3 regions of the Alteriqipengyuania sp. genome follow, and region 1 is predicted to be linked to each of the others. Evidence: predicted binding sites of a transcription regulator. Region 1 holds the regulator's gene; each other region holds the start of a gene.

Region 1 (3,277 bases):
CTGCACCGGCAGGGTGGGGCGGGATCGCGGCGGTGCAGCGCGATCTTTCGGCCCATGTCCGGTCGCACCTGGACGGCTCGGCAGGAAGCATCGCCGCGGCCTTTGCCAGCGGGGATCGCGGCGCGATTGCCGAAGCGGACGAGGATGCGATGCGCGATGCGGGCCTCACCCACCTGCTCTCGATCAGCGGGCTGCACGTGAGTGCGGTGATCGCGGCGGCGTATTTCTTGGCATTGAAGCTGCTCGCATTGTGGTCATGGCTGGCCTTGCGGGTGCGCCTGCCGGTGGTTGCGGCGGCGGTCGGCGCGCTGGCGGGTGTGGGTTACACGCTGCTGACCGGAGCGGAAGTGCCGACCGTGCGCAGCTGTGCGGCTGCCGTGCTGGTGCTGGTCGCGCTGGCACTCGGGCGAGAGCCGCTGACCTTCCGCCTGTTGGCAGTGGCGGCGGGTTTCGTGTTGCTGCTGTGGCCGGAGAGCGTTGCGGGGCCGAGCTTCCAGATGAGCTTTTCCGCCGTGCTGGCCATCGTCGCGCTTCACAACAGCGCGCCGGTGCGCGCCTTTCTCGCACCGCGAGAAGAGGCATGGTGGATGCGCCCGCTGCGCGGTGGGGCGATGCTGCTGGTCACCGGCTTGGTGATCGAGATTGCGCTGATGCCGATAGTGCTGTTCCATTTCCATCGCGCGGGGCTCTATGGCGCGCTTGCCAACATGGTCGGCATTCCGCTGGTGACCTTCATCTCCATGCCACTGATAGCGCTGGCACTGGTGGCAGACCTGGTGGGGCTGGGCGCGCCCGTCTGGTGGTTGGTGGGCAAGTCGCTCGACCTGCTGCTTGCCATTGCGCATTTCACCGCGAGCCGACCCGGTGCGGTCAAGCTGGCGCCGCATATGGGCGGGTTCGCGTTCTTCCTCTTCGTTGCCGGTGGATTGTGGCTGGCCTTGTGGGGCGGACGCGCCCGCTTCGCCGGTTTCGCACCGGTCGCGGTCGCGACCATGCTGACCATCGCAACGCCACGGCCCGATGTGCTGATATCGCGCGACGGGCGCCATGTCGGCATCGTCGAAGATGGCGAGCTGCTGACATTGCGGGAGAGCCGGTCCTCCTATGCGAGCGATACGCTGTCCGAACTGGGCGCGCTGGATGCTCCCCCCGTACCGCTGGCGAGCTGGCCGGGTGCCCAGTGCAGCGGCGAGTTCTGTGTCGCGACGATCCGGCGAGAAGGGCGGGCATATACCCTGCTGCTCGCGAAGGGGCGCGACTATGTGACCGAGCGGGACCTTGCCGCCGCTTGCGCACGGGTCGACATCGTGGTGGCGGACCGCTGGCTACCGCGCAGCTGCCGACCGCGCTGGCTCAAGGCCGACCGACGGATGCTGGAGCAGACCGGCGGGCTCGCGATCCGCCTGCCGGACCGCGAGGTGCAGACCGTCGCGCAGGGGCAGGGCGCGCATGGATGGTGGCACGGTGCCGGTGGTGTGAGGCGCGAACCCGAGCCCGCGCCCAAACCTGAGCCTCGCAAACCCGATCAGTGATAGCGGCGCAGCAGTCCTGCGAGCTTGCCCTGAACCTGCACGCTGCGCGCGTCGTAAACCTGCGGCTCGTAACTCGCATTGGCGGGATCGAGCCGGACCCTGCCGCCGCCATCGCGCCAGAGGTACTTTAGCGTTGCTTCGGCATTTTCGACCAGCGCGACCACGATATCGCCATCGCGGGCGGAATCCGCACGGCGGATCAGCGCATAATCGCCGTCGAAAATTCCCGCCTCGATCATTGAGTCGCCCGAAACTTCCAGCGCGAAGTGCTCGCCCGGGCCGAGCAGGGCTGCAGGCACGGGCAGGCTCTGGTGGTCTTCCAGCGCCTCTATCGGGGCACCGGCGGCGATACGCCCGTGTAGCGGAATATCGATCACGTCGTTCGCCGCTTCGGGCATGCGCGCAGGCACCTTGGCCGTTTGCGCCCCGATGTCGTTGGCAGGCTTCGGAGTAGCCCCCGCTACCGCGCTGTCGGGCATCTTGAGCACTTCCAGCGCCCGCGCCCGGTTGGGTAGGCGACGGATGAAGCCGCGTTCCTCCAGCGCAGAGATCAGCCGGTGCACGCCAGACTTGCTTTTGAGGTCGAGCGCATCCTTCATCTCCTCGAAAGAGGGCGAGATGCCGGTGTCTTCCAGTCGATCATGGATGAACCGGAGCAATTCATGCTGCTTCGCGGTCAACATAGAGCTTCTTCTCCGCACTGCCTGTTCGCACACACATGCGAACGAATGCGGAACAATTAGGCAACCCGATTTTGCAAGTCAAGCGATTGCGCCATTTTCGAGCGGATAACATGGAACAAACGTCCCCGCCGCCACCGCTCCGACATTCGCGGGCCGATCGACCAGCACCTGCGCGCGCGCCAGCGGCACAAGCGCAGAACTGTCCTGCACCTCGGCAGGACATACGCCATCGCTTCCAATTTCAGCACGCAGGAACTCGCGCCTCGTACCGCCAACCGGCAATGGTGCAGCGAGCGGCATCGGCACCGCCTGAGGCAGGCAGTGGATTGCGCCTGCCAGCCTGCGCAACGCCGGCACCATGAAGAAGAAGCCGGTGACGAAGCTCGACACCGGGCTGCCCGGAAGGCCCAGAACAACCGTGTCGCCCCCATTCCGCGAGGGGCGTGTTGCCACCAGCAGCGGCTTGCCCGGCTTGATCGCGATACGCCAGAAATCGAGCGTGAAACCAGCCGCCTCCAACGCCGGTTTCACAAGATCGTGCGGACCGACCGATGCGCCCCCCGAAACCACGATCATCGCATTGCCTTCGCTGGCTTCCTCTATCGCCCCGACGAGCGCCGCCATATTGTCGGATACCGGGCCAAACGGTTTCGCGAGGCCGCCAGCATTCTTCGCCATCGTCGCCAGCATGGCGCCGTTGACAGCCGGTATCTTGTGAGACCCGCAGGCTGCCGGATTCTCCGACAACTCGTCTCCGCACTCGATGATCGCGACGCGTGGCGAATCGTACGCAACCACGCTGTCGCAGCCGCCCGCTCGGGCGAGCGCGATCTGCGCGGGCCCCATTCGGGTACCCCGATCCAGCAAGGCATCGCCGCTCGCAAAGTCCAGCCCGGCCCGCCGGATGTAGTCTGTACGAGGCGGTTCAAGAGCATGCAGCGTGCCGTCCTCGACCCGCGCGTTTTCCTGGATGAGCACGGCGTCGGTGTTGAACGGCATTCTCGCGCCGGTGGAGATGCGGGTCGCCATCCCCTTGCTCAGCGCCTTGGGGAAGGGTGCGCC
Region 2 (3,277 bases), on a different contig from region 1:
AAGCGCACGAAGGCGTGCATCTTGTGGCTGTCGCGTCGGACATTCTTGTCGAGTTCCTCCACGCGGCGCACATCGACATCGGCCTTATCCTCCATGATCCGCGGATTGCGCTGGAGCCGCCAGAGAAGCCGATAGAGCAGCGAGAAGCGGTTCGGGTCGCTATGCAGCGCGGCGTTCTTCGCGAGGCTAAGGTAGCGCTTGCCGGCGCGAACAGGCGGCGCATTGGCGGGTGGTTCGGGCAAACGCGTGCCGCTACTAGAAAAAAGATCGTCGGTTCCGCCCGGCTCCACCCATGCGATCCTTTCTGGCGGGATATCGCACTGGATCAACGCACGCGCCCGCTCTCGCCAGAAGGCAAAGTCGTCGCTGCGCGGCAGCTGGACCACGTAATGCGCTTGAGCCCTGACGTTTTGCATCGCCGTCATGCCGCGAACAGCTCCAGCTGCTCGGTCTTGGGTGCCAATAGCGTGCGCAGGTCCGCGCGATCCGTCAGTCGCGTCGGCCGCCAGTCCACCGTGCAGATAAAGGGCCGCACCTTGGCAATCGAGAAGGTCAGCCGAGCCACATCGTCCAGCCTGAGGGTGCGGTGGCGGCGCGAGGCGAGGATGCGCTGCACCGCCTTCACCCCCAGCCCCGGCACGCGCAGCAGGTCTTCCCTGCTCGCGCGGTTCACGTCGACCGGGAAGCGTTCGCGGAATTTCAGCGCCCAGGCGAGCTTGGGATCAATATCGAGCGGCAGGTTCCCGTCGGCTTCGGTTGCCTGCATAATCTCCTGCGGGCGGTAATTATAAAACCGCAACAGCCAGTCGGACTGGTACAAGCGATGCTCGCGGATCAGCGGAGGGCGCTTCAGCGGCAGCACGGCCGAAGCATCGGGGATCGGCGAGAAGGCGCTATAATAGACGCGGCGCAGGCCGAAATTGTCGTACAACCGGCTTGCCCGTCCCACGATATCCGCATCGCTTGCCGCATCTGCGCCAACGATCATCTGGGTGGACTGGCCGGCAGGCGCAAAGCGCGGCGCGTGCTTGAAACGCTTTTTCGCGTCCTTTGCCTCGACGATATCGTCCTTCGTCTTGCCCAGCGCGCCTTCGATCTGCCGCGCGTCCTTGTCCGGCGCAAGGCGCGTTAGCCCCGCATCGGTCGGCAACTCGACATTGATCGAGACGCGATCGGCATAGAACCCGGCGCGATGGATGATCTCCGGGTCGGCCTCGGGGATCGTCTTCAGGTGGATATAGCCACGGAAATCGTGCTCCTCGCGCAATATCCGCGCAGCCTCCACGATCATTTCCATTGTATGGTCGCTGCTCTTGATGATGCCCGAAGAGAGGAACAGTCCCTCGATATAATTGCGGCGATAGAAACTGAGCGTCAGGTCCGCGACTTCCTGCGGGGTGAAACGCGCGCGCCGCACGTTCGAGCTCTTACGGTTGATGCAGTAGTGGCAATCGAAGATGCAGTGGTTGGTCAGCAGGATCTTCAGCAGGCTGATGCACCGCCCGTCCGGCGCATAAGCATGGCAGATGCCCATGCCTTCGGTACTACCGATCCCGCCCTTCGTGCTGTTGCGTTTCGCGGTGCCAGACGATGCGCAGGACGCGTCATATTTGGCCGCATCGGCAAGGATCTTGAGCCGGTCGAGGATCGGGGCATTTGCCATCCGTTCTTTATATGTTCCCTGCCCTTCCGTGCCTAGCCCCCCGTGAAGAAAAATCTGCAATTCAGTAACTTGGACTTATGCACAACCCCCATTGCGATCTTGCAACTGTCATCTCGATGACGCATGATGTTATCGGAGGAGAGGCAATATGGACGATCTTTCGATCACCTCGGGCCTGACCAACCGCTTGTGGCGGGTGGCATTGTGGGGTTCTGTCGTCGCCATTCTCATTGCCCCGTTGCTGGCGATGCAGTTCACCGGCGAGGTTCATTGGACACCCTTCGATTTCGGCGTGGCTGCCGTGCTGCTGGGCGCGACCGCGCTGGCGATCGAGCTCGCAATCCGGCTGATCGGGCGCCCGACATTCTGTGTGGCCGCGGTGCTCGCGATCCTGGTCGCGCTGGTGCTGGTCTGGGCCGAACTGGCGGTGGGCATTTTCGGGACGCCTTTCGCGGGGTCCTGACGCCTATTTTCCCGCGATGGCGGCGAGATAGCGCCTCTTTACGAAACAAACCCGGCCTGTCGCTCGTTCTCTCCGCGAAGGAGAAAACACATGCGTTACAAAGACGGCAAGGCCGCGGAACTCAAAGAGAAATTCTGGGCCGAACTGGCCGATCGCCCCTACATCTTCCTGCAGCTGGATGGTGTGTCCGACAGCGCGGTGCCCATGGCCCCGCAGCTGGACAAGGATGCCGATAGCGCGATCTGGTTCTTCACCCATACCAAGAGCGATTTCGTCCGCCTCGGCCCTGTCACCGCGACTTTCCAGGGCAAGGATATGATGTTCGCCCGCTTCCACGGCACCTTGGTGAGGGAAGAAAGCCAGGAACGCTTCGACCACTTCTGGAACAATTTCGTGAAGGCCTGGTACGATGGCGGCAAGGACGATCCAGATATCGTCTTCCTGCGGATGGACCTTGGCGAGGCCGAGATCTGGGACGGTGATATGGGCGTGCTAGACGTCGCCAAGATGGCGTTGGGCATGAATGTGCACGAGGATGCAGAGAAGGATCACGTCAAGGAAACCGCGCTCTAGGCCGGATTACCCCACTAGCACATAAAAGGGGCGCGACCTGCGAAGGCCGCGCCCCCTTTCTACGTCATGCAGGCGGCGGGTCGATCGGGACCATCGTGGCATCGCCCGCCACATCGTCCACCACTTCGACTATTCCGCGCCCGAGATGGCTGCGGGAACGGCTATAGGCGAAATAGATCACGATCCCGATCAGGCCCCACCCAGGCAGGAACAGCATCGCGTCGTATGGCAGGTTCAGGAACAGGAATACGCAACCCGCCATCGTGAGCGGCGCGATCACCCACGCCGCAGGCACCCGGAACGCGCGCTTGCGCGCAGGATCGCGCCGGCGCAGCACCAGCAGCGCAATAGCCACCATCATGAAGGCATAAAGAGTGCCCGCGTTGGAGATATCGGCCAGCTTACCTACGGGGAAGAACGCCGCGCCGATGGCCACTGCGCCGCCGGTCATCAAGGTGACGACATGGGGCGTCTTGAACTTCGGGTGCACCCGGCTGAGCTTTTCCGGCAGCAAACCGTCGCGCGCCATCACGAAGAAGATGCGCGTCTGCCCGTATATCAGCACCAGGATGACCGAC
Region 3 (3,277 bases), on a different contig from region 1:
AGACATTCTTGAACGGCACCATGCCTGCATTGACGAACATCAGGCTCGGGTCGTTATGCGGAACCAGCGGTGCCGAAGAGACGCGCGCATGCCCCTTGCCTTCGAAGAATTCGAGGAAAGTCCGGCGGATATCGTTTGTGCTCGTCATATCAGTTGCGAGTTAGGCAAGAAGGGGCTGGGCGACAAGCTTTCACGGCACGGATAGTTGAAGGGCGCGCCAAACGGAAAAGCCGGTTGCGATGCCTTCGGGGTGAAGGGCCGCAACCGGCTTTCCGGGTTCCCGGGCGCATCGCAAGCACCCGCTTGAGAAGAAGCGATCAGTCCTCCGCGTCAGGGCCGACCATCATCTCCTCGGCGACATCGTCGGTCTTGCCGCGGATCGCAGCCTCCAACTGGTCGCAAAGCTCGGGATTCTCTTTCAGGAAGGTCTTCGCGTTCTCGCGGCCCTGCCCGATCCGGGTGCTGTCGTAGGAGAACCACGAACCGGACTTCTCCACCAGGCCGGCCTTCACACCCAGGTCCAGGATCTCGCCGATCTTGGAGATACCCTGTCCGTACATGATATCGAATTCGACCTGCTTGAACGGCGGTGCGACCTTGTTCTTGACCACCTTCACCCGGGTCGAATTGCCGATAATCTCGTCGCGATCCTTGATCTGGCCGGTGCGGCGGATGTCGAGCCGGACCGAGGCGTAGAACTTGAGCGCATTGCCCCCGGTCGTCGTCTCCGGATTGCCGTACATCACGCCGATCTTCATCCGCAGCTGGTTGATGAAGATGACCATGCACTTCGAACGGTTGATCGACCCGGTCAGCTTGCGCAGGCTCTGGGACATCAGGCGTGCCTGCAGGCCGACATGGCTATCGCCCATCTCGCCTTCGATTTCGGCACGCGGGACCAGCGCGGCCACCGAGTCGACCACCAGCACGTCGATCGCATTCGAGCGGACCAGCGTGTCGGTAATTTCGAGCGCCTGCTCGCCCGTATCGGGCTGCGAGACGATCAGTTCGTCGATGTCCACACCCAGCTTGCGGGCATAGACCGGGTCGAGCGCATGCTCCGCATCGACAAAAGCGGCAGTGCCACCCGCCTTCTGGGCTTCTGCAATCACATGCAGGGCGAGCGTGGTCTTGCCCGAACTTTCCGGCCCGTAGACTTCGATCACGCGGCCCTTGGGCAGGCCGCCGATACCCAGCGCGATGTCGAGCCCGAGCGAGCCGGTCGAAATCGATTCGACATTCATTGCTTCCTTCGAGCCCAGCTTCATCGCCGAACCCTTGCCGAACGCGCGATCGATTTGTGCGAGCGCGGCGTCGAGCGCCTTTTGACGGTCCACGTTGCTTTCCTTGTCGTCTACCAGCTTCAGTTTCGCAGCCATCGCACGCTCTCCTTCCAGTGCCTAGGGGCGGACTCGCCTTTTCGACATGAGGAGTATGTACCGCTTCTGTTCTACTAGAACAAGGGGGGAACGATTATTTTTCCAGTCAGAGCGAAAAACACGAAAATTCAGGCCTTTGCTGTGCTCAACACCTCGCCCACCTTGCGCGATATTTGTTCCACGCTGAATGGCTTGGCGATGAAATGCATGTTGTCGATGTCGATTTCGCTGCGCAAGGTTTCCTCGGCATAGCCCGACATGAAGAGGATCGGGATGTCGGGCCGCAGCTTGCGGATGGCGCGCGCCATCGCGGGCCCATCCATGCCCGGCATCACCACGTCGGAAACGATCAGGTCGAACGCGCCGCCATTAGCGATTTCGGCCAGTCCGTCCTCGCCGTCGGGTTGCGCGGAGACGGTGAAGCCCGCTCTCACCAGTGCCCGCTCGGCCACTGCGCGAACCATGTCCTCGTCCTCGACCAGCAACACGCGCCCACCGCTCGACCATGAGCGCGCGGGTTCCTCTGCGTCGGGACGCTTTTCGTCGCCCGCCGGGGCGCCATGATGTACCGGCAGGTGGATCGCGAAGCACGCGCCCGCGCCCAGCCCCTCGCTCGGCCCCACGTTCTCTGCGCTGATATGACCGCCCGACTGGCGGATAATGCCGTAGACGGTCGACAGGCCCAGCCCGGTGCCCTTCCCCTGCTCCTTGGTGGTGAAGAAGGGATCGAAGATTTTGCCGAGCACCGCCTGCGGAATTCCGCCACCCGTATCGCGAACGATCAGCGCGGTATAATCGCCCGGCGGCATATCCGGCCCGTGTGCGCGGGTATCCTTTACGGTCACCTTGCGGGTCGACATCACCAAAGTGCCCGTGCCGTCGCCCTGCGCTGCGATTGCGTCGCGCGCATTGACCGCGAGGTTTACGATCACCTGTTCGAGCTGGCCCGGATCTGCACGAACGGGGCCAAGATCGCGATCGTGCCGCACGCGCAGTTCGATCTTCTCGCCCAACAGTCGCTTCAGCAACTGGCTGACCTCCGAGACGACATCGGGCAGCTGGACCACTTCGGGCCGCAAGGTCTGCTGGCGACTGAAGGCGAGCAATTGCCGGGTCAGGCTGGCCGCACGGTTCGAATTGGCGCGGATTTGCTGGATGTCGTCATAGTCGCTGTCGCCCGGCATGTGGCGCAGCAGCATGAGGTCACAATAGCCGATGATCGCGGTGAGCACGTTGTTGAAGTCGTGCGCGACACCGCCCGCCAGCTGGCCGATGGCCTGCATCTTGGTGGCCTGCGCCATCTGACGCTTGAGCTCGGTATCTTCCTTCTTGTCGGCCAGCGTCAGCAGGACTGCAGGTTCGCCCAGCCCCCGCATGCTTGCAAGGCCGAGCGAGACCGGCTCATCGGGCGAAGATGCCAGCCGCACCGCCACGTCTCCGCTGGCGATGCCTCCCTTGCCGAAACGTCGGACCGCGTCGGAGATCGCGCTCTTGTCTTCGCGCACGACCAGATCGGACGGGAATGTCGGTAAGCCCTGGTCGGGCCGCCCGATCGCGCGCAGAAAGGACGGGTTGGCAAAGAGGAAGCGCCCGTCGCGGTCGGTCATGGCGAGGCCCAGCGGCAAGGCTTCGATCAAGGCTTCCAGCTTGGGTGTCGCATCGCCGCCCGTATTGTCCGCCATCGGCGCATGCGCCTCGATCAGCAGCATCAGCGAGGGCGCGTCCTGCGGCTCGGCAGCCCAGTCGTCATCCAGATCGTTGAGCGAGACGTGGATGAGTTGGAACGAATCGCCCTCCCGCCCCGTGCGCGCGAAAAATATCCGCTCGCGCTCGTCCAGACGCAGGAAATCGGCAAACTCGCGGCCCGCCAGCGTGGCCGATGCATCGCCAGTGGCGCG

What was found. The regulator LexA, encoded in region 1, represses DNA repair genes until DNA is damaged. The targets are predictions, from matches to a motif close to GTTCCNCNCTTGTTCT.
Region 2: a site for LexA is predicted at 1,666-1,681, ahead of ACEQXE_RS02930 (putative DNA modification/repair radical SAM protein). Genes of this name have one in related genera too.
Region 3: a site for LexA is predicted at 1,456-1,471, ahead of recA (recombinase RecA). Genes of this name have one in related genera too.

The regions. Positions count from the first base shown of each region.
Region 1 covers NZ_CAXQBM010000057.1:31,798-35,074, reverse strand. Annotated here, with positions in the region: gene ACEQXE_RS08755 (ComEC/Rec2 family competence protein) at 1-1,532, shown strand, start outside; gene lexA (transcriptional repressor LexA) at 1,526-2,215, opposite strand; gene ACEQXE_RS08745 (molybdopterin molybdotransferase MoeA) at 2,294-3,277, opposite strand, start outside.
Region 2 covers NZ_CAXQBM010000016.1:36,152-39,428, forward strand. Annotated here, with positions in the region: gene ACEQXE_RS02925 (UdgX family uracil-DNA binding protein) at 1-425, opposite strand, end outside; gene ACEQXE_RS02930 (putative DNA modification/repair radical SAM protein) at 422-1,663, opposite strand; gene ACEQXE_RS02935 (hypothetical protein) at 1,812-2,126, shown strand; gene ACEQXE_RS02940 (pyridoxamine 5'-phosphate oxidase family protein) at 2,217-2,699, shown strand; gene ACEQXE_RS02945 (amino acid permease) at 2,764-3,277, opposite strand, start outside.
Region 3 covers NZ_CAXQBM010000077.1:21,826-25,102, reverse strand. Annotated here, with positions in the region: gene alaS (alanine--tRNA ligase) at 1-148, opposite strand, end outside; gene recA (recombinase RecA) at 318-1,379, opposite strand; gene ACEQXE_RS12115 (response regulator) at 1,508-3,277, opposite strand, start outside.